Regions from separate parts of the Actinomadura miaoliensis genome, predicted to be linked through region 1. Evidence: riboswitches for the same ligand, from Rfam matches in the RefSeq annotation. Region 1 holds a riboswitch; each other region holds the start of a gene.
What was found. A riboswitch is a leader RNA that binds a small molecule or an ion and turns the genes downstream of it on or off. The one in region 1 is predicted to bind cyclic di-AMP.

Region 1 (7,460 bases):
GTGGCCGGGGTACTCGACCGTCCGGTCGGCGTGGTCGCCCGTCTGGTCGGAGTACTCGGAGTACTCCCCGCGCTCGTCGATGACGAGCGTCCCCGAGAAGCGGTCGTGCAGGGACTGGCGCAGCGGCTGGTCCCAGATGGCCCACAGATAGGCCATCACGGTGCCGATACTGACCAGCAGCATGCCGTAGGCGAAGTAGTCCCACACCTTCACGGCGAGCGCGAGGAAGAAGAAGAGGCCGAGCTGGTAGCCGATGTGCATGACGCCCGCGCGCCACACGGCCTGCGTCGTCGTCAGCGGCTCTCCCGCGGGCCGCGCCTGTACCACCCCCAGGTGCAGGACGCGCTTGCCCAGGGTCCGCCCCCACATGGCGAGTTGGACCGCCTCATAGAGGAACGGCAGCACCGCCAGTACCGCGAAAAGGGTGAAGATGATGGGCCAGTTCCAGATGCCGCCCTCGCTGCTGGCCTTGCTCCCGGAGGTGTCCAGGCCGATGATGCCGACGCTGATGGGAACGATGAGCGCGAATCCGAAAACGGCCACCAGGACGTTGTCGATGAGGCGCGCCCCGGCCCTGCGGAGGATCGGCGCCAGGGGAAGGTCCGCGGCGGCGGCGTCGTAGCCGCCACCGTCATATCCCTGGGCGGGCGGCTGCTGCCATTGCTGTTGCCATTGCTGCTGGGGGGCCACCCCGCCCTGCCACGGAGAACCGTGCTGCTGGGGCTGCTGCCACTGTGAGCCCTGCTGGGAGGGTGGGGCACCGTAGGACGGTCCGCCTTGGTAGGGCGGGCCCGGGGGCTGCCGCGGATAGGGCTGTCCGCGGTGGGGGGAGTCGCTCATCGATCAGTCCTCCAGGCGAAGCAACATCCGGGTATTGCCCAACGTATTCGGCTTGACCCGGTCGAGGTCCAGGAACTCTGCCACGCCTTCGTCGTAGGAACGGAGAAGCTCGTCGTACACCTCGCGCGACACGGGGGTTCCGAGGATCGGCTCGAAGCCGTGCCGGGCGAAGAAGTCCACCTCGAAGGTAAGGCAGAACACCCTTCCCACTCCCAGTTCCCGCGCGGTTTCCAGAAGCCGCTCGACAATCCGGTGCCCTATGCCGTGGCCCCCGTACTCCTTGTCCACGGCCACCGAGCGCACCTCGGCCAGGTCCTCCCACATCACGTGGAGGGCCCCGCAGCCCACGACGCGCCCCCCGCGCCCCCCTGGACGTCGCTCGTCCCCCGGCGCGGCGGCCCGGACGTCCTCGGCCACCCAGAACTCCTGGACGTCCTCATAGAGCGTCACCGTGGACCTGGCGAGCATCCGCCGCCCCGGCCCGGCGTACGCGTCGATGAGCCGCCGGATGTGCGGCACGTCGGCGGTACGGGCACGCCTGATCACGACTTCCACAAACAGGCGACATTATCGGACCGCGGGCGGCCTCCCGTGGCCGGTCCGTCACGCACGGCCGCCGGCACGGCGCCACAGACGACGCAGATGTACCGAAAGACGCGAACGGCATCGTCCGATACCGACCGTCCCCTCAAGCGGACAGAAAGTGAAATAGCGCACAGCGAAGTGATCGCACAAGCCCGCGAGCACCCGTGTTACATCTGAGCGTCCTCGGGTCACCTGCGATTTCGCATGTTCTGGTTGGCAGGCGACGAGCGCTCCGTTAGTCTCCTGCGCTGACATCGGACCCCCGTGATCGGGAGGCCGAACCGCCGAGTCCCGCGGGCCGCAGCCGGCGCCCCGCAGGAACCGGGGACCCGCGATCGGACGGTTCCGGGACCACTCCAGAGCCATGCCGACTGGGGTGAATCCGCACGGTGCGGACGCTCCGCACGTCCGCGGAAGGTGCAGCTCCGGCCCGAACCCGTCAGCTCACCCGGTAGGCGGACGAGGAGAGGAGAGTTCTTGGAGCCCTCGCGCCCCGCGTTCCTTTCGCGCCCGCTGCGTGCCGCGCAGGCCGCGGTCACCGCGTGCGCCGCCGCCCGCCCCGGCCGCAGGGCCGCCGCGGCGACCGGCGCGCTCGCCGCCGTCTCCCTCGTCGTGGCCGCGCCCGCCCCCGCCGCGCAGGCCGACCCCGAGCCCTCCACCAAGGAGCTGCGCGAGCAGGCGACCAAGCTCGCCGACCAGCTGGAGCAGCTCACCGAGCAGTACAACGGCCTGCGCGTCAAGCTGAAGCAGTCGCAGCGCGCCGCCAAGGTGGCGGGCGACAACGCCAAGCGCCAGCAGAAGGCGCTGGAGGAGGAGCGCGCCAAGGTCGGCAGCCTGGCGGCCACCAGCTACATGCAGGGCGGCGCCGACCCCACGGTCTCGTTCCTGGCCGCGCAGAACCCGCAGGCGATGCTCGACCAGGCCGCCACGCTGCACTACTTCGCCACCCAGGACGGCACCAAGGTGCAGGGCCTGATGCAGGCCATGCAGGCGGCCGAGCGGGCGCGCAAGTCCGCCGAGGCGCGCGCCGAGCAGGTCGAGCAGCTGCGCACGCAGCTGGAGGGCCAGCGCAAGAAGGTCACCACGGCCTACGAGAAGGTCCGCGGCAGGCTGGTCAAGCGCGACCCCACCCAGCTGACCAAGCTGCCCGTGGCCGGCACCGGCAAGGCCGCCCAGGCGCTGCGGTACGCGATGACCAAGATCGGCAGGCCGTACGTGTGGGGCGCGGAGGGGCCCAACACCTTCGACTGCTCCGGCCTGGTGATGTGGGCCTACCGGCAGGTGGGCGTCAGCCTGCCGCACTACACCGGCAGCCAGTGGAACGCCGGCACGCACATCTCCCGCGACCAGCTGCAGCCCGGAGACCTGGTGTTCTTCTACTCCGACCTGCACCACGTGGGCCTGTACGTCGGCAACGGCAAGATGCTGCACGCGCCGCAGACCGGCGACGTGGTGAAGATCGCGCCGATGGCGGGCCGCCCGTTCGCGGGCGGGGTCCGGGTCGCCTGAGGTCACCGGCGCACACGGGTCCGCGTGCGGGCGTGCTGCGACCGCCACGTCGGACCACGTCCGCGGCGACGTCTCCCACGGGGACCTACCCGAGGGGCCGCCGACGTCGCCGCGCGGGGTCGGACGGTGGTCGCCGATGCTCGGTCGTATGCTTTCGCGCCGCCGCCCGCCGGGGGGCGGGTGCGGGGGCGCGCCCCTAGATGAGCTGTCGCCGGGCCGCCCAGACCACGGCCTCGATGGGCGTGTTGACCTCCAGCCGGTCGCAGATGGTCCGCAGCCGGCGGCGCAGGGTCCGGGCGCTCAGTTCCAGCTTTCGTGCCGCCACGTCCGCGGTGACACCGCTGGCGATCTGCGCGAGGAGCTTGATCTCCTCTTCGCTGAGGCGCAGGTCGTCGGTGCCACGACGTGCGATGGTGGCCTGTTCCACTCCGTCCTCCCTCGTCCGTGGTGATGACCGCGGGGATGCAGCCGTCCGCTGCACAGGCACGGGCGGGCCTTGATCTGTACGCGTCGGGTTGCCGGGTCCGGGGCGGGGGGCCGGACCGAGATCATCGGTGTGCCTTGCCGTCTGGCGTGCTTTGGCCGGAGGTGGCCGATGGGCCGATTGCTCGGCGCCGAACGGGAACCCCGGGTAACGATTCAGTCGTTAGGCCGACCGGACGCGGATGCTCCTCGTCGCCTCGGGCGCGCGCACGATGATGTGGCGGGCTCGTGGCGGAGCGCGTCGTGTCCGGGACGGGTCATGATCGCCAATCACGTCAACCCATCCCTCCTCGTCCGATTCGCCCATACCATCGGGGGCGATGATCGTGAATCGTTTCAAGGCACGCTTCGGCTCGGAACGCTAGGCGGCCGGATCCGGCCCGTCAAGCGCGGATTAAGCACGTTGTGTGCTCTTATGACTACGGTCCGCGACCGGCTTCGCGGGGGTTCGGTGCGGACAACTCGATAACCTGCGAAAACCAGTCCGGGGTCGACGAGGAGAGACTTGCCTCAGAGCAGTATTCGGGAAGTCGCGAGGCGCGCCGGAGTCTCAGTTGGGACCGTTTCGAATGTCCTAAACCGGCCAGACCTCGTGGCCGAAGCCACCCGTGACCGCGTCCGCGCGGCCATCGAGGAGCTCGGCTTCGTGCGCAACGAGTCCGCCCGGCGGCTGCGCCAGGGCGGGCGCCGCGCGGACGGCGGTCCGCCCGGCCCGCGTCCCCGGCCGTTCGGCGTGGTCGTGGAGGACCTGACCAACCCGTACGCCACCGACGTGGCCCGCGGCGCCGAGCAGGCCCTCAACGCGGCGGGCCACGACGCGCTGTGGCTGACCAACGACCACTCCGCCGACAAGGAGCGCCGCTGCCTGGAACTGCTGGAGCAGCAGCGCGCCGCCGGGGTGCTGATCACGCCGGTGGGGCTGGGCCCGGCCGGCATCGTGCGGCTGCGCGCGGCGGGCATGACGGTGGTCCTGCTCGACCACGCCGGTCCGGGCGTGTGCTCGGTGCGGGTCGACCACGTCGCGGGCGGGGCCGTCGCCGCCGCGCACCTGCTCGGCCTGGGCCGCGAGCGGCTGGCGTTCGTGACCGGCGACCCGCATCCGCAGCCCTGCCAGGAGCGGCTGGACGGCGCCGCCCGCGCCCTCGCCCGGGCGGGCCACGAGCCCGCGGTCACGCTGACGCAGGCGTCGCTGTCGCCGAAGGAGGGCGGGGCCGCGGCGCGCCGCCTGCTGGCGCTGGACTCGGTGCCGACCGGCGTGTTCTGCGCCAACGACCTGCTGGCCGTCGGGCTGGTGAACGAGCTGGTGCGGCAGGGCGTGCGGGTGCCCGAGGACGTGGCGGTGATCGGCTACGACGACATCGAGCTGGCGGCCACCGCCGCCGTCCCGCTGACCACGATCCGCCAGCCCCGGCACGAGCTGGGCCGGGCGGCCGCCGAGCTGGCCCTTACCGAGGCCGCCGAGGCGGCCGAGGGCCCCGGGCACCAGCACCGCCAGATCGTCCTGACGCCCGAGCTGGTCGTGCGCGAGTCCGCGTAGCCGGTCGGCGGCGGCTCGCCGTGCCGCGAGCCGCCGCCGGTCGCGTCACTCCGGCTTGACCAGCGGGAACAGGATCGTCTCGCGGATGTTCTTGCCGGTGAACGCCATGATCATCCGGTCGATGCCGACGCCGACGCCGCCGGTGGGCGGCATCGCGTACTCCAGGGCGCGCAGGAAGTCCTCGTCCAGCTGCATGGCCTCCGGGTCGCCGCCGGCCGCCAGCAGCGACTGCTCGGTGAGCCGGCGCCGCTGCTCGACCGGGTCGATCAGCTCCGAGTAGGCGGTGCCCAGCTCGGTGCCGAACCCGATGAGGTCCCACTTCTCGGTCAGCAGCGGCTCCTCGCGGTGCTGCCGGGTCAGCGGCGAGGTCTCCAGCGGGTAGTCCATGACGAACGTCGGCTGGACCAGCGTGTGCTCGACCAGCTCCTCGAAGATCTCCTGGACGAGCTTGCCCTGCCCCCACTTGGGGTCCCAGGTGACGCCGCGCGCGTCGGCGTACTTGCGCACCTGCTCCAGCGGCGTGTGCGGGGTGATCTCCTCGCCGAGCGCCTGCGACACCGCCCCGTACAACGTGATGCGCGGCCACTCCGCGAGACCGAGGTCGATCTCCCGGCCGTCGCGCACCACCACCGACGTGCCCAGCGCGGCCACGACGCACCGCTGGTACAGGCGCTGGGTGAGGTCGGCCATGTCGTTGTAGTCGAGGTAGGTGCCGTACGCCTCCAGCATCGTGAACTCGGGGTTGTGCGTGGAGTCCGCGCCCTCGTTGCGGAAGTTGCGGTTGATCTCGAAGACCTTCTCGATGCCGCCGACGACGAGCCGCTTGAGGTACAGCTCGATCGCGATCCGCAGGTAGAGGTCCATGCCGTAGGCGTTGATGTGCGTCACGAACGGCCGTGCCGCCGCCCCGCCGTGGATCGGCTGCAGCATCGGGGTCTCGACCTCGAGGTACCCCTCCTCGTGCCAGAAGTCGCGCGCCGCCCGCACGGTGTCGCTGCGCAGCCGGGCCATCCGGCGCGCCTCGTCGTTGACGATCAGGTCGACGTAGCGCAGCCGCACCCGGGCCTCGGGGTCGGTGAGGCCGACGTGCTTCTCCGGCAGCGGCCGCAGGCACTTGGCGGTGATCTGGAACCGGTCGGCCATGATCGACAGCTCGCCGCGGCGGGAGGTGATGACCTCGCCCTCCACGCCGATGTGGTCGCCGAGGTCGACCTCGCGCTTCCAGAAGTCGAGCTGCTCCTGCCCGACGTTGGCCAGCGACAGCATGATCTGCAGGTCGCCGGAGCCGTCGCGGATGGTGGCGAAGCACAGCTTGCCGGTGTTGCGGATGAGCATGACGCGCCCGGCGACGCCGACCTTCTCACCGGTCTCGGTGCCCGGCTCCAGGTCGGGATATTTCTCCCGGATCTCGCCGATGGTCGCGGTGCGCGGGAAGCCGACCGGGTACGGGTCGATGCCGTTCTCGCGGAGCCGGTCCAGCTTCTCCCGGCGCACCCGCATCTGCTCCGGAAGCTCGTCGTAGGTCGCGTCACTCACGGGCTCAAGGCTATCGACCCACGTGAGTCGCTTGCGCGAGACCTTCGCTAGGCGACTAGCGCGCCGCCGCCTGGAGCACGTGTCGGGCCGACGCCCAGAGGCGCCCTGCCGACGCTGGGGCGGCGTCAGGCGGTGTTGCGTTCGTAGATCAGGCGCAGGCCGATGAGGGTGAGCCACGGCTCGAAGACGTCGATGCAGCGGGCCTCCTCCAGCACCAGCGGGGCCAGGCCGCCCGTGGCGATGACCGTGACCTCGGCCGGGTCGGCGGCCAGTTCCTCGGCCATGCGCTCCACGATCCCGTCGACCTGTCCGGCGAAGCCGAAGATGATGCCCGACTGCAGCGCCTCCACGGTGTTCTTGGCGATCACGTTGCGCGGCCGGACCAGCTCGATCTTGTGCAGCTGGGCGCCGCGCACCGACAGCGCGTCGATGGAGATCTCGATGCCGGGGGCGATGGCGCCGCCCACGTACTCGCCCTTGGCCGACACCGCGTCGAACGTGGTGGCGGTGCCGAAGTCGACCACGATCGCCGGGCCGCCGTGGGTGTGCACGGCGGCCAGCGCGTTGACGATCCGGTCGGCGCCGACCTCCTTGGGGTTGTCCATGCGGACCGGCACCCCGGTCTTCACTCCCGGCTCCACGATCACGGCGGGCACGTCGCCGTAGTAGCGGCGGCACATCTCCCGCATCTCGTGCAGGACGGACGGGACCGTCGAGCACAGCGCGATGCCGCTGATGTCGGTCTCGGCCAGCAGCGGGCTCTGCTGGACCAGGCCCTGCAGGACCACGGCGATCTCATCGGCGGTGCGCCGCGGATCGGTGTTGATCCTCCAGTGCTCGATCACCTCCGTGCCCTCGAACAGGCCGAGGACGGTGTGGGTGTTACCGACGTCGATGGTGAGCAGCATCAGGTCCCCGCTGGTCAGGTGAAGTCAAGGCCGATGTCGAACACGCGCGCCGAGTGGGTCAG
Region 2 (7,460 bases), on a different contig from region 1:
CGTTCCGGGTGATCCTGTTCGACGAGATCGAGAAGGCGCACCCGCGGATCCTGGACAAGTTCCTGCAGATCCTGGAGGACGGCCGGCTGACCGACGGACGCGGCAACACCGTCCACTTCTCCGAGTCGATCCTCATCTTCACCTCCAACCTGGGCATGTTCGTGCGCGGTCCGGAGGCCGGACCGGACGGCGCGCCCGTCCGCGTGCGCAACATCACACCCGGCATGACCTACGACGAGGTGGAGCGGCGCATCAAGGCCGCCGTCGCCGACCACTTCACCGAGGTGCTGAACCGGCCCGAGCTGCTCAACCGGTTCGGCGACAACATCGTGGTGTTCGACTTCATCGGCCCCGAGGCCGCCAACAAGATCTTCGACCTGCAGTTCGCCAACATCTGCCGCCGCGTCACCGAGGAGCACCGGCTGGTGCTGGCGGTCAAGGGCGACGCCCTGGAGACGCTGCGCGAGTGGTGCACGGGCGACCTGGACCACGGCGGCCGCGGTATCGGCATGAAGCTGGAGTCCTTCTTCGTCAACCCGCTGGCCCGCGCCCTGTTCGACCGGGAACTCACCCCCGACGAGCGCATCACCGTGACCGGCGTCCGCCGCGAGGGCAGCATCGTCCACCTGGACCTGCAGTGACCGGGCCGTCCTCGAACACGCAGACGCTGCTGCTGGCCAAGGCGCACTATCCTGTCACCACGCTGGGGCCGGGCGTGCGCGCGGGCATCTGGACGCAGGGGTGCACGCTGCACTGCCCGGGCTGCCTGTCGCGCGACACGTGGGAGGCCGACCCGGGCAAGGCCGTGCCGGTCGCGGCGGTGCTGGGCTGGCTGGAGTCGCTGCCGGGTCCGCTGGACGGCGTCACCATCTCCGGTGGTGAGCCGTTCCAGCAGCCCGAGGCGCTGGCCGCGCTGCTCCGGGGCATCCGCGCGTGGCAGGACACCTCCGGACATGAGACGATTCCGTTGGACATACTCGTCTACAGCGGATATGTCTACTCTCGGCTTTTGCGTTCGGCGCGGACGAGCGAGATCCTTGGGTTGTGCGACGCGGTCATCACCGGGCCGTACGTCGACCGGCTCAATCCGGGGGGGCGACACTCCCCGGACGGCTCTCTACTCTGGAGGGGGTCGTCCAACCAGCGCATCGTCCCGCTGTCCCCGCTGGGGCACGAGCGGTACGGGGCTCTGGCCGACGGCTCCGAGCAGACCGGTCGCGACGCAGCGCCCCGAGTTCAGGTGTCCGTGGACGAGGGGCCGGAGGGAAGGCGGGTGTTCTACATCGGGATCCCGCGGAGGGGTGACATGGAGCACCTCACAACGAGGCTCGAACGTGCCGGCGTACGTGCGGGGGAAGTGTCATGGCGACCTTGAACTGTCCTGTCTGTGACGAGCCCTACCAGCAGGGCGATCTGGTCTGCATGAGCTGCGGTGCCAACCTGGCCCGCAGCGGCGGTGCGCGTCGTCCGGGTGCCGGCTACCCGCCGCCGCCCCAGCAGCAGGGTTCTCCGCAGTACCCCCATCAGCCGCCGTACGAGCAGCAGGCGCCCGGGCAGCCCCAGCACCAGGTCCCGCCGTACCAGCAGCAGGACCCGCCGTACCAGCAGCAGGACCCGGGCCAGTACGACCCCGGCCAGTACCAGCCCGCGGGCGGTCACCCGCAGCACCAGGCGCCGTCGCCCTACCAGCAGGCGCCGCAGCACCAGGCGCCGCAGCACCAGTCCCCGGCCGCTCCCCAGGACCCGTGGGCCCAGCAGCGGCCGGAGGCGTGGAACCCGCCCGTGCAGCCGCCCGCCCCGGCCCAGCAGCACGCGCCCCAGCACCAGCAGCACCAGCCTCCGGGCCACCAGCAGCAGGGCGGCCTGAGCGGCGGCCAGCAGATGCCCGACAACGCCTGGGGGCAGCCCGCGCCGCAGATGCCCGACCAGCAGTGGGGGCCGCCTCAGCAGCAGGCGCCGCCCGGGCACGACCCGCACCACCACCAGCAGCACGGTCCGGGCCCGCAGCCGCACGCCCCGGCGGAGCACCAGTACGCCCCGCCGTCGCACCAGCCGGACCCGCGCGCCCCGATGCCGCCGACCTACGGCCGCGAGGCGACGCTGCTGCCGCCCGAGGCGCAGCAGCACCAGCAGCAGGCCCAGGCCCGCCCGGACTCCACCGCGTTCATGTGCCCCTACTGCGAGGCGGTGCTGACCAACCCGGGCGCGGCACAGTGCGAATCCTGCCTGCGGCCGCTGCCGTCCCAGGGCACGCCGGTGCTGCGCGTCCAGTTCCCCAGCGGCGAGATCAAGGTGTCGGTGGGCCAGCACCTGGTGCTGGGACGCGACGCGGGCCAGTCCCCCGTCGCCTCCACCTTCACCCAGTTCGACAACGTGTCACGGCGCCACTCGACGGTCTGGCTGGACCCGTCGGGCACCGCCTGGGTGCGCGACGAGGGCTCCACCAACGGCACCTTCGTCAACGGCGAACGCCTGCCGCGCGGCGTGGAGGCCCCCCTCCGCGACGGCGACCAACTCCGCTTGGCCGCCGACGTAACCGGCACCGTCCAGCTCAAGTAACGCGACGGGGGCGGCCCTCTCCGGAGGCGCCGCTCCTCCTCGCTCGACCACCGTCGCGTAGGCCGGAGTCCCGAAGAAGACCCGGGATCGTTGACAGATCGAAGCCGTGGATCTCCTCGGCCCCGCGCCGGATTCGGCGAACGAGTCGTGGAAGACGTCCTTGTACGCGCATCACCATGCCGCGTTGGCGGGCCTGGCGAGTGACTGTCAGCGGCCTGCAACAAGCCTTTGAGATCGTCGGCATCCATACCGCGGCTCGCCGTGCTTGTAGCGGCGGTACTGGCGCTGGCTGACGCTCGTCGAAACGAGCCACACGAATGACGAACGACTGGCACAAAAGGAGGCTCCGACGCCGTCGCATAGCGACGGACGCCGGAGCCGATTAGGCGCCGCCGGGGAAACGCCGCCGGCGCTGTGCTAGATCATCACTTGCCGCATTGCTGGCACGTGCTGTTGCTGCGGGGGTTGTTGGCCCCGCAGTGCTGGCAGATCCAGTTACCATCTCCGTCATCCGCCTGGGACAGGACGGCGAGAAGAGGCGCGGTCCGACGGATCGCCTGAGCTGTCACGCGCATTTGAGTGCCTTTCACTCGAGGGTTGGCATGACGACCTTGTGTCGAAAGCCAACAGAGACTGTTCGCACTCGCCGGACTTCGGCAACTCCGTGTAATCCAGATCACATTCGGCTGCTGGACTCGTGTCGTTCAAGCTGACGTCGTGGGGAGTCCCCATTCCGGTGCCGTGCTTGCCGCGGGTGCCCGGGTTCGTTGGGGTCGGTCTGACGTCGGCAGGTAGCGACGCCGGGGTCGAGGTGTGTCCGTGTGCCGCCGTCGGTTGGAATTGGATGACGACGAGGATTGCGCTCCGGAGCCAGGTCGAGGGCAAGGCGCCGACCAGACTCGATCTCGGCGATGGCAGGCGGGCGCGGGCTGGTCATCGGGGGCGGCGGGCTTCTCGGGGCGGCGGCGATCCCGCGAAGGCGTGCCGGTACTTTGGCGGTCTTCGCGGGAATCGCCGCGGGAGTCTGCCCTACGTCCTCGCAGGGCTGGTCATCGGCGTGTTGTCGTAGCCGCGGTCAGTTGGAGCGCTTGGTGCGGGCGCGGATGCGTTCGCGTTCCTTGGCGTCCAGGACGACCTTGCGCAGGCGCACGGCGGACGGGGTGACCTCGACGCACTCGTCCTCGCGGATGAACTCCAGGGCCTGTTCCAGGCTCAGCGGACGCGGGGGCGTCAGCGTCTCCGTCGTCTCGGCGGTGGACGAGCGGATGTTGGTCTTCTGCTTCTCCTTGCAGATGTTGACGTCCATGTCGTCGGCGCGGGAGTTCTCGCCGACGATCATGCCCTCGTAGACCTCGGTGCCCGGGCCGACGAAGAAGGTGCCGCGTTCCTGCAGGTTGATGAGGGCGTAGGCGGTGGCGGCGCCGGTGCGGTCGGCGACCAGCGAGCCGGTGGGGCGGGTGCGCAGCTCGCCGAACCACGGCTCGTAGCCCTCGAAGACGTGGTGGGCCATGCCGGTGCCGCGCGTCTCGGTGAGGAACTCGGTGCGGAAACCGATCAGGCCGCGCGCCGGGACCAGGAACTCCAGCCGGATCCAGCCGGTGCCGTGGTTGGTCATCTGCTCCATGCGGCCCTTGCGGACGGCCAGCAGCTGGGTGACGGCGCCCAGGTGCTCCTCGGGGATGTCGATGGTGAGCCGCTCGACGGGCTCGTGCTTCTTGCCGTCGATCTCTTTGGCGACGACCTGGGGCTTGCCGACGGTCAGCTCGTAGCCCTCGCGCCGCATGTTCTCCACCAGGATGGCCAGGGCCAGCTCGCCGCGGCCCTGCACCTCCCAGGCGTCGGGACGGTCGGTGGGCAGCACCCGGATGGACACGTTGCCGACCAGCTCGCGGTCCAGGCGGTCCTTGACGAGCCGGGCGGTGACCTTGGTGCCCTTCTCCCGGCCGGCCAGCGGTCCGGTGTTGGTGCCGATCGTCATGGAGATCGCGGGCTCGTCCACGGTGATCAGCGGCATCGGACGCGGGTCGTCCGGGTCGGCGATGGTCTCACCGATCATGATGTCGGGAATGCCGGCGATGGCGATGATGTCGCCGGGCCCGGCCTCGTCGGCGGGCTTGCGCTCCAGCGCCTCGGTCATCAGCAGCTCGCTGATGCGCACCCGCTCGACGCTGCCGTCGCGACGGCACCAGGCGACCTGCTGGCCCTTCTTGATGGTGCCGGCGTGCACCCGGCACAGCGCGATGCGGCCGAGGTAGCTGGAGGCGTCCAGGTTGGTGACGTGCGCCTGCAGCGGGGTGTCGGGGTCGTAGGACGGCGCCGGGACGGTGTCCTTGATCACCTGGAAGAGCGGCTCCAGGTCGGGCGAGCCGGGCAGCTCGCCGTTGCCGGGGGCCTCCAGGGACGCCCGGCCCGCGCGGCCGGAGGCGTAGACGATCGGGAACTCGATCTGGTCGTCGTCGGCGCCGAGGTCCATGAACAGCTCGTAGGTCTCGTCGACGACCTCGGAGATCCGGGCGTCCGGCCGGTCGGTCTTGTTGATCACCAGGATGACCGGCAGCCGGGCCTCCAGGGCCTTGCGCAGCACGAACCGGGTCTGCGGCAGCGGGCCCTCGCTGGCGTCGACCAGCAGCACCACCCCGTCGACCATGGACAGGCCGCGCTCGACCTCGCCGCCGAAGTCGGCGTGGCCGGGCGTGTCGATGATGTTGATGGTGAGCCCGCCGTGCCGGACGGCGGTGTTCTTGGCCAGGATCGTGATGCCCTTCTCCCGTTCCAGGGCGTCGGAGTCCATCACGCGCTCGTTGACGTCCTGGTTCGCGCGGAACGCCCCGGACTGCCACAGCATGGCGTCGACCAGCGTCGTCTTGCCGTGGTCGACGTGGGCGACGATCGCGACGTTCCGAAGGTCGTCGCGGGTGGAGATGGGCATGCGATTCTCGCTCTGGTGGAGGATCAGGGAGTCGCCGCGGAGCCGCGGCCGTCCCGATTCTACTTGCCGGTCCGTACCGCCCCAGCGAACCGCCCGCTGAATTCGTCCCATATGCCCCGGTTGCCGTGATTTACGGTTTCTTTGTACTCTCTCCGGACCCGGCCGTCCCGAGCCCGCCGGACCACTGCGCGGGCTGCGGCCGGACCGCCGAATCCCCCCACGGGGAGCCGGGGAACCACATCCCGGGGCGCCGCCGCCCCCGGGACTCGGGGTGAATCGACGCAGGTCGCACCGTCAGCAGTGACGCGCGCCCATGTCGTAGGGCGAACTCCCCGCCCGAACCCGTCAGCTAACCCGGTAGGCGGACGAGGAGAGGAGTGCACGCCCTTGCCCCCCGGTCACCGTTCACGGCGTGTCGCCGTGTCCACCATCACAGCGGCCGCCGCGGCCTCGGTCGCCCTGGGCTGGGCCGTCGCGCCCGCCGCCGCGACCGCCCCGGCCGCCGCGCCGCGCCTGGCCGATCCCGGCCGTCCCAGCGAGAGCGAGCTGCGTGAGCGGCTGGACGCGCTGAACACCGAGGCCGAGCGGCTCACCGAGCGGTACAACAAGACGCGCGTCGAGCTGGACAAGGCCCGGCGCGCCGAACGCGACGCCGCCCGGGCCGCCGCCGCTCTGCAGGACCAGGCCGCCCCCGCCCGCGCTGAGCTCGGCAAACTCGCCGCCGCCAACTACATCAGCGGCGGTCCGGACGCGCTGTTCTTCTCGACCGGCGACGCCAAGACCCTGTCCGCGTCGGCGTACCTGGTGCAGAACCAGACCGCCACGCTCGGACGCCTGCAGACGCAGATCAACCGGGCCAACCTGGCGCAGCGCGAGGCCGTCGCCAAGACGGCGCAGGTGCAGCGCGCCGCCGCGCAGGTGGAGACCGCCCGCAACGCCGCCAAGGCCAAGGTCGAGGAGGTCGAGAAGCAGCTCGACAAGCTCACCACGACCAAGGCCAAGGACCCCCGGACGGGCCTGTCCGCCACCATCAAGGGCTCCGGACTGCCCGCGAAGATGGCGCGCAAGGCCTACTCCAAGCTCGGCAGCCCGTACGTGTGGGCCGCGGCCGGCCCGAAGAGCTTCGACTGCTCGGGCCTGGTGGTGTGGGCGTACGCGCAGGTCGGCAAGAAGGGCCTGCCGCACTACACCGGCGCCCTCTACGAGCTGGGACGCAAGGTCGACCGCAGCGAACTGCGCTCGGGCGACCTGGTCTACTTCGGCGGCGACCTGCACCACATGGGGATCTACCTGAGCGACGGCAAGTACCTGCACGCCCCGCAGACCGGCGACGTCGTCAAGATCTCCAAGCTGTCGGACCGCTCCGACTACGCGGGCGCCAACCGCATCTCCTGACCCCGCCCGGACCGCGCCGGGCCGGTCAGGCCGTCCGGTCGGCCCGGGGCGGGTTCAGGCCGAGCCGTTCAGGTAGGGGCGGATCGCCTCGACGATCGGCAGGTCGCCGGGCAGCCACGCCACGTCGTACAGCTCGTCGGGGGCCAGCCAGCGCAGCGCCAGGTGCTCCAGCGGCTGCGGCCGGCCCTCGACCAGCTCCGCCGTCCACACCCGCAGGACGCTTCCCGCGCCGAGCGCGAGCGGCCAGTCGCCGCCGATCCGGTCACCGAGCGCGATCTTGACGCCCAGCTCCTCGTGGCACTCGCGGACCAGGGCGTCCCGGTCCGACTCGCCCGGGTCGACCTTGCCGCCGGGAAACTCCCAGCCCCCGGCCAGCTCCGGGGGCTCGCCGCGCTGGGCGGCCAGCAGCCGTCCGGCGGCGATGATCGCCGCGCCCACCACCACGTTGATCGTGACCAGCCCCTCTCTCAGGACGCGGCGCTGTCGACGGCGCCGCCCGTCCCCGGTCCCGGCGCGCCGGGCGAGGAGGCCGGGCCAGCGGCGCGGGCCGCCGCGACCGTGCGCGCGGCCTCCCGGA
Region 3 (7,460 bases), on a different contig from region 1:
AGTCGCAGGAGCGCATGATGGCGGTGGTCGAGCCCGCCAAGGTCGACCGGTTCCTGGAGATCTGCGCCAAGTGGGAGATCCCCGCCACCGTGATCGGCGCGGTCACCGACACCGGCCGGCTGGTGATGACCTGGCGCGGCGAGAAGATCGTCGACATTCCGCCGGGCACCGCCGCCGACGAGGGCCCGGTCTACCAGCGGCCGTACGAGCCCCCGGCGGACCTGGCCGCGCTGCAGTCCGACACCCCGGGACGGCTGACCCGCCCGTCCACCGCCGACGAGCTGCGCCGCACCGTGCTGTGGCTGGCCGGGTCGCCGAACCTGGCGAGCAAGACGTGGGTGACCTCGCAGTACGACCGGTACGTGCTGGGCAACACCGTCCTGGCCATGCCCGAGGACGCCGGCGTGCTGCGGGTGGACGACGAGTCGGGCCTGGGCATCGCCCTGTCGCTGGACGGCAACGGCCGCTACACCCGCCTCGACCCGTACTCGGGCGCGCAGCTGGCCCTGTCGGAGGCGTACCGCAACGTCGCCGCCACCGGCGCCCGCCCGCTCGCGGTCACCAACTGCCTGAACTTCGGCTCCCCCGAGGACCCGGGCGTGATGTGGCAGTTCGCCCGCGCCGTCGAGGGGCTGGCGGACGCCTGCCGCTACCTGGGCACCCCGGTCACCGGCGGCAACGTCAGCTTCTACAACCAGACCGGCACCACGCCGATCAACCCGACGCCGGTCGTGGGCGTGCTGGGCGTGCACGACGACGTGCGGCGCCGCGTCGGCATCGCGTTCAGCAGCGAGGGCGCCACGCTGGCGCTGCTGGGCCAGACCCGCGAGGAGTTCGGCGGCTCGGAGTGGGCGCACGTCGTCTACGGGCACCTGGGCGGTCTGCCGCCCAAGGTCGACCTGCCCGCCGAGGTCGCGCTGGCCTCGGTGCTGGTCGCGGCGGCCCGCGAGGGCCTGCTGTCGGCGGCGCACGACCTGTCCGACGGCGGCCTGTCGCAGGCCCTGGTGGAGTCGTGCCTGCGCGGCGGCCTGGGCGCCCAGATCACGCTGCCCGGCGACCCGTTCGTGTCGCTGTTCAGCGAGTCGGTGGCCCGCGCCGTGGTGGCCGTCCGTCCGGGCTCCGAGGGCCGCCTGGCGGCGCTGTGCGAGGCCGCCGGGGTCCCGGTCACCCAGCTCGGCGTCACGGGCGGCGATTCGCTCCACATCTCCGCGCGGGGGGCCGACGGGCAGCCGCAGGAGCTGTTCTCCATCCCGCTCGCCGAACTGCGCGAGACGCACGAGCACATCGTCCCCAGCTACGCCAACGACTGACCGCACCACCCGAGAAGGCCGCCGGCCCGCCGCGAAGCGGACGGCGGCCTTCGCCGTCCCTCCGGATGTCCCGGATTCGCCTGTGCCCGGGACGTCCGCCCTGCCCCGCTCTGAGACCATCGGGTATGGCCGACGACGAAGACCCGATCCCGATCGGGCAGGCTCTGGCGGGCCTGGAGATTCACGGGCTGCCCGAGAAATGGACGGCCCTGGACGCGATCGTCCTGGTGAAGTGCCTCGACTCGCACGGAGAGCCGTCCTGGGCGTTCCGCAGGACCAAGGGCATCAGCGACGAGGAGATGCTCGGCGCCCTGATAGTCCGAGCCGACCTGGCCCGCCGGGACATCCTCGACCTGTTCGACGAAGACGACGACTGACGGCACCGCCCGCGCCTCCAACGCCGCTTCCTATGGGGCGGATGCCGTGCCGGACGTGATCGGTCGCGGGGGCCGCGATACGGGGCCGCCCGTTGGCGGGTTGGGCGGTTACCTTGCTCCGGGGTGGAGCAGGGTCTCGGCGATCTGCTGAACGCGGGCCCGCGTGATCCCCGAGCGCTGCTCGACCGCCAACGGGTGGTCGGTGGGTTCCAGCTCGATGGATGGGCGTTCGCCGACCGGGCGGGTGTGCAGGTTGGTCCTGAGATTGATCGTCGTGGTGGAGTAGAGCGTCAGTTCCGTGGACAGCCAGCCGAAGTAGGCGGGCTCGCCCTCCCTGCCCGGGGTGTCCCAGAGCTTGAGGGCGCGGGTGAAGTTGTCCTGGCTGAGCGACACCCAGACGCCCCAGCTGAAGATCTCGCCGCTGTCGACCACGGGGATCTCGATCAGCCCGTGGACGAAGAACGCCTGACCTTTGATCACACAGATGTCGGAGGTCAGCTCGCTGGCGGGGTCGGCCGCGAACTCCGGGGCCCAGTAGTCCGGGGCCGGTGCGGCGAAGGCCATCGGCAGTTCGTCGTGGTGCCGTCCGCAGTGCGAACAGTGGAACCCCATGTGAGCGGACAGGCCGGGCTCCCCTAGAAGACCGAGATGTGGACGTGGTCGTAGTGGTTGGCGGTGACGCCGCCGCGGTTCTCCATGGTGCGCCAGCCGGGGCTGCGCATGTCGTAGATGCGCTGCCGCCAGATCACGTACTTGATGCCCAGGCGGTTGGCGTTGGCGACGGCGTACTCGGCCGTGCGGTCGCCGAGGGACTTGCCGCTCGCCGACGGCATCGTGCCGCCGGTGCTGACCATGAAGTCGCAGGCGCGCCCGGTGGCGTGGTCCTGCGGGTCGCCGGTCATCCGCACGCAGCCGATGATCGGGAACGGGCCGAACTCGATGTCGATGGTGTTCTTGACCTTCAGCATGCGGGGGGTGACCCCGCCCATCCCGGAGCTGGGGGACTCGGGCTTGAACTTCTTGATCATCGCCTGCACCTTGCGCTTCTGCGAGCGCAGTTCCGCGATGTCCTTCTCCAGCTCGTCGACCTTCTTCTGGTACTCCTCGCGCGCCTTCTTCTGCTCGGTCACCAGCTGCTCGATCTGGCGCACCTTGGCGGCCTGGTTGGACGCCACGTGGCTGGCCAGGCTGGCGTTGTTGAGCACGTTGTCGGGGTCGTCGCTGGCCAGCACCGCCACGGCCGGGTCGGTGGTGCCCGTCATGTACTGGGAGGCGGCCATCTGCGCCACCAGGGTGCGCGCGCCGTCGAGGTCCCGCTGGAGCAGGCGCTGCTTCTGCTGGGCCTTCTGGATGCCGTACTGGGCGTCCTTGAGCTTGGCCAGGTCGCCGCCGTACGCCTTGTCGAGCTGGGCGATCTGCTTGTTCAGCTTGCTCATCCGGCCGGTGTCACCCGGGTCCGCCTGGGCGGGCGCCGTGCCCGCCGACGTCACCAAGACGGCCACCGCGGCGACGGCGAGAGCCAAGGCGGGGCGCCGCGTCCGCGCGGCATGACGGGGGCGGGTGGAGCTCGGGCTCTCCACGTCGTCTCCTCTCCTGTGACGCCTACCGGGTTAGCTGACGGGTTCGGGCCGGGAGTCCGCCCTATCGCGGCGGGGCCGCGAATTCACCCCGGTGCCGACGTGACCTGGCTGGCCGCCCGGCGTTTGGGTCCCCGGTTCCCGTGCCGTAGTACGGCCGCGGGATTCGGCTGGCTCGGCCAGCCTGCCGATCGGTTTGCGATCATGCCCACCCCAGTGGGCGAAGGCTACTGTAAGGAACCGGTCGGTTCTTGGCCAAGATTAGACCCAAGGGAAACCTGGGATGGCCGGGACTGCGAGACAAGACGGACCGCCGCCACGCAGCGTAGCGCGTCGGCGGCACGCGCAGCGGGACCCCTGCCCCGGCGGGCAGGGGTCCCAAGCCGCGGTACTGCGACGGTCAAGCGGTGCCCTTGTAGAGCAGCCGGTTGGGCGTGCCGCTCGGGATGCGCTTGAGGCGGCTCTTGGTGGAGTTGTCGTTCAGCCACTTCTGCACGGTCGGGAACGTGGCGCCGCGGTGCGACTGCAGGTACAGCGCCGCCGCCCCGGCGACGTGCGGGGACGCCATCGACGTGCCGGACAGCGACGCCGTCCCGCCGCCGGGCCACGTCGACTTGATGCCGTAGCCGGGCGCGAAGATGTCCACGCAGGACCCGTAGTTGGAGAAGGTGGCGCGGTTGTCGTAGATGGTGGTCGCGCCGACCGCCTGCACCCAGCCGGCGCTGGCCGGGGAGGTGTTGCAGGCGTTCTGGTTCTCGTTGCCCGCCGCGACGGCGACGAAGACGCCCGACTTGGACAGGTTCGTCATGGCCGTGTTGAGCGCGGTGGACTTGGGGCCGCCGAGGGACAGGTTGGCGACCGCGGGCTTGACGGCGTTCTTCCGCGTCCAGTCGACGGCGGCGATGACGTCGGACAGCTCGCCGAAGCCCTCGCAGTCCAGCACGCGCAGCGACCGCAGGTTGACCTTCTTGGCCACCCCGTAGGTCTTGGACCCGATCGTGCCGGCCACGTGCGTGCCGTGCCCGTTGCAGTCCCAGCCGTCGGAGAAGGCCGGGGCCTTCCAGACCGACTTGGCGCGGCCCTCGAACTGCGGGTGCGACCAGGCGATCCCGGTGTCGATGACGTAGGCGTTCACGCCGCTGCCGGTGTTCTTGTAGTAATAGGACTTCGACAGCGGCAGCTTGCGCTGGTCGATGCGGTCCAGGCCCCACGCGGGGGACTTCTGCGTGGTGCTGGCCCGGTAGATCTGGTCCTGCTCGATCGCGACGACGTTGCGGTTGCGGCGCAGCTTGTCCAGCTGCGCGGTGCTGAGCTTGGCGGCGAAGCCGTTGAGCGCGCCCCCGAACCGCTGGACCGACCCCGCGTTCACCTGGTCGGCGGCGGTCGCCGCCGAGGTGCCGTCCTTGAGCGTGACGATGTACTTGCCCGGAACGGGGGTGCCCTGCGCGGCCGTGACCTGAACCCGGACGGGATCGGGGACGGCGGCCAGGGAGAGCGGCGCGGCGACGACGACCAGACCGGCCGTGACCGCACCGGTGACGAGAAATCTTCGTGGGGGGACAGGGCGCACCGGGTCTCCTTTGCCTGCGACGCGCCCGTGGCCCCCGTGGCCAAGATCGGGGCGCGTCGACAAGCCGGTACTTTATTGGAGAACGGCCTGTAATTCACCGAAAAAACCGGTAATTAGGCTGAAACTGGTCAGCCGGTGCGCACGGCGATTTTCCTGCTCTCACCCCCGGGCGAGACGGGCGTGATAGGTCGCCTTACCGCTCGGGCTCGTCCACACGTACTGCAACGTGCCGTCCTGCTGCCGGGTGATCTGCACGTTTCCGCTGGTGCACGGCTTGGCGATGGTCAGCGCCATGCGCAGCGTCCGGTTGGTGCCCTGCGTCAGCGTCAGCGTCCCCGAGCAGCGTTCCCGCGGGTAGAAGGCGCGGGCGGACGTCGCCCCGGCCTCGAAGTTCACCTCGATCGGGAACTGCGCTCCGCGCGACGCGTTGATCGCCGTTCCCCGCCAGGCGCCCGCGAACGCCGGCGGAATCGCGGTGACCGGACGGTCATCGGCGGCGCGGGCCGCCGGATCGGCCCGCTGCGGGTCCTCGGCCGAGTCGCCGCGGAACTGCGGCCACAGCACCAGCGCGATGATCGCGATACCCACCAGCACGCCGATGACCAGCGACAGCGCCACGCCCAGCACATGGTTGCTCGGACGCGGCAGCGACCGCCCTCCCGGCAGCCTGGGCAGGCGCGAGGCCAGTGACGGACGCTCCGGCTCGGGCTCCAGCCGCAGGATCGCCGTTGGGTTGTGCTTCGCGTCGTGCTGGTCGTCGTCCTGCGGCCCCAGGCCGGGGATCAAGTGCGGCGTGGGCGCGGTCATGTCCGTCGCCGTGTCCTCGACGGACGACGGCGCCGGGATGGCGGCCAGGGGCGGCAGCGCCTGCGTCGCGTCCCCGCCGAAGTCGTCCCGCACCGGCACGTGCACGGCGGCACCCCCAACGGCACCGAACCCCGCCGGCACCGCCTCAGGCGCCACAGGAGGCGGCGGCTGCACGGCCGCGGGAGGCGGCGGCTGCACGGCCGCGGGAGGCGGCGGCTGCACGGCCGCGGGAGGCGGTGGTGGCACGGCCGCAGGGGGCGGTGGTGGCACGGCCGCAGGGGGCGGTGGTGGCACGGCCGCAGGGGGTGGCGGCTGCACGGCCGCGGGGGCCTCCGTGGGAGGCGGCAGCTGCAGGGGAAGCACCTCAGGCGAGGTGACCACGGACGGCAGGGGCGCGCGCAGCAGCTCCCGCGCCTCGGACACCAGCGAGGGCGGCATCCGGGACGTCAACGTTCCGCTCTCGCCCAGCAGCCGATCGAGGATCTCCGTGGCGGCGGGACGGCTCTCCGGGTCCTTGGCCAGCGCGTCGGCGACCACGTCCCGCAGCGATCCGGGCAGCGCCGACAGGTCCGGGTCGTCGTACACGACCCGCTGCATGACCTCCGACGGCGAGCCCTCCCCGAACGGCGACGCGCCCGAGGCCGCGAACAGCAGCGTGACGGCCCAGGCGAACACGTCCGCGGCCGGTCCGATGCCGATGCCGCTGAGCTGCTCGGGCGCCTTGTACGCCGGATCGTCGCTGACCCGGCCGGTCGGCGTCGCGCACACCGCCTCCAGCGCGCGGGTCACGCCCAGGTCCGTCACCATCGGGCCGTCCCGGCCCAGCAGCACGTTGCGCGGCTTGAGGTCGTGGTGCGCCGCCCCGGCCCGGTGCGCCGCCGCGACCGCGATCATGATGCCCGCGGCCAGCCGCTCCATCACCGCGCCGGCGCGCGGCCCCTCCTCCTCGACCAGCTGCTGCAGCGACGGACCGTCCACGAACTCGCCGACCACGAACGGGCGGTCGCCCTCGACGTCGGCGTCCAGGATCGCCGCGGTGCACGGGCCCGTCACCCGGCGCGCCGGCGCCAGCGCGCCGGTGAACCGCGACCGGGCCGCCGGCTCCCCGCTCAGCCGCAGGTGCAGCAGCTTCACCGCGACGGAGCGCCCGGCCGCGTCCCGGCCGAGGAACACCGTGCCCTGCTCGCCCACGCCCAGCCGGCCGATGATCTCGTGGCCGCCGATTCGTCGCGGATCACCGGGCTGCAGGGGCAGCGCCTCGGCCATCTTGCGAACCTCCGTGTCGTCGCGCCGGGCCTCGCCCCGGCATGCCCCCCGTCTCCTGCTCCGTCCGCCGTCCGGGGCGCCGCCCCGGTCCGCGCCCCCGCGTCCGCCGTGCCGTGATCCGTACCGCCTCGTATCGACAACCGTCACTCGACAAACCGTCACATTTTTACCGGGTTGCGGGCGTCCGCGGGCCCAAGTCGGCATCGCGGCCGCGGCCGGCGACCCGGTAGCGTCGGTCCCGATGCCGCGACAACAGCTCACCCGGGACGTCCTCGACGAGCAGCGCGCCGCCCTCGGTCTGCCTCCCCACACCGGCGGCGACGACCCCGCCGACCTGCGCCGCGCCGCGCTCGACACCGCGCTGGCCGCGCACGCCGCGGGCGCCGAACCGGCCCGGCCGGTCCTGCGCGGCGCCGTGCGGGCACTGCTCGACCGGCTCGCCGAGCTCGCCCCCGGACGCTCCGTCGAGGTCCGGGTCCCGCCCTACGCCGCCGTGCAGTGCGTCGCCGGGCCGCACCATACCCGGGGAACCCCCCCAAATGTGGTCGAGATG

Region 2: another riboswitch for cyclic di-AMP. It lies ahead of ABD811_RS23140 (C40 family peptidase); the one in region 1 lies ahead of ABD811_RS19125 (NlpC/P60 family protein).
Region 3: another riboswitch for cyclic di-AMP. It lies ahead of ABD811_RS09730 (coiled-coil domain-containing protein); the one in region 1 lies ahead of ABD811_RS19125 (NlpC/P60 family protein).

The regions. Positions count from the first base shown of each region.
Region 1 is NZ_BAAAZG010000025.1:3,219-10,678, forward strand. Features, by position in the region: gene ABD811_RS19115 (RDD family protein) at 1-840, opposite strand, end outside; gene ABD811_RS19120 (amino-acid N-acetyltransferase) at 844-1,395, opposite strand; cyclic di-AMP (ydaO/yuaA leader) riboswitch at 1,698-1,899, shown strand; gene ABD811_RS19125 (NlpC/P60 family protein) at 1,903-2,934, shown strand; gene ABD811_RS19130 (LuxR C-terminal-related transcriptional regulator) at 3,131-3,361, opposite strand; gene ABD811_RS19135 (LacI family DNA-binding transcriptional regulator) at 3,923-4,954, shown strand; gene lysX (bifunctional lysylphosphatidylglycerol synthetase/lysine--tRNA ligase LysX) at 5,000-6,490, opposite strand; gene ABD811_RS19145 (type III pantothenate kinase) at 6,616-7,398, opposite strand; gene nadC (carboxylating nicotinate-nucleotide diphosphorylase) at 7,413-7,460, opposite strand, start outside.
Region 2 is NZ_BAAAZG010000034.1:14,233-21,692, forward strand. Features, by position in the region: gene ABD811_RS23120 (AAA family ATPase) at 1-641, shown strand, start outside; gene ABD811_RS23125 (4Fe-4S single cluster domain-containing protein) at 638-1,375, shown strand; gene ABD811_RS23130 (FHA domain-containing protein) at 1,363-2,559, shown strand; gene typA (translational GTPase TypA) at 3,635-5,488, opposite strand; cyclic di-AMP (ydaO/yuaA leader) riboswitch at 5,684-5,868, shown strand; gene ABD811_RS23140 (C40 family peptidase) at 5,909-6,883, shown strand; gene ABD811_RS23145 ((deoxy)nucleoside triphosphate pyrophosphohydrolase) at 6,938-7,321, opposite strand; gene ABD811_RS23150 (Mut7-C RNAse domain-containing protein) at 7,351-7,460, opposite strand, start outside.
Region 3 is NZ_BAAAZG010000009.1:23,730-31,189, forward strand. Features, by position in the region: gene purL (phosphoribosylformylglycinamidine synthase subunit PurL) at 1-1,310, shown strand, start outside; gene ABD811_RS09720 (hypothetical protein) at 1,436-1,687, shown strand; gene ABD811_RS09725 (DUF2199 domain-containing protein) at 1,796-2,299, opposite strand; gene ABD811_RS09730 (coiled-coil domain-containing protein) at 2,323-3,267, opposite strand; cyclic di-AMP (ydaO/yuaA leader) riboswitch at 3,271-3,446, opposite strand; gene ABD811_RS09735 (S8 family peptidase) at 3,665-4,834, opposite strand; gene ABD811_RS09740 (serine/threonine-protein kinase) at 4,994-6,907, opposite strand; gene ABD811_RS09745 (sterol carrier family protein) at 7,149-7,460, shown strand, end outside.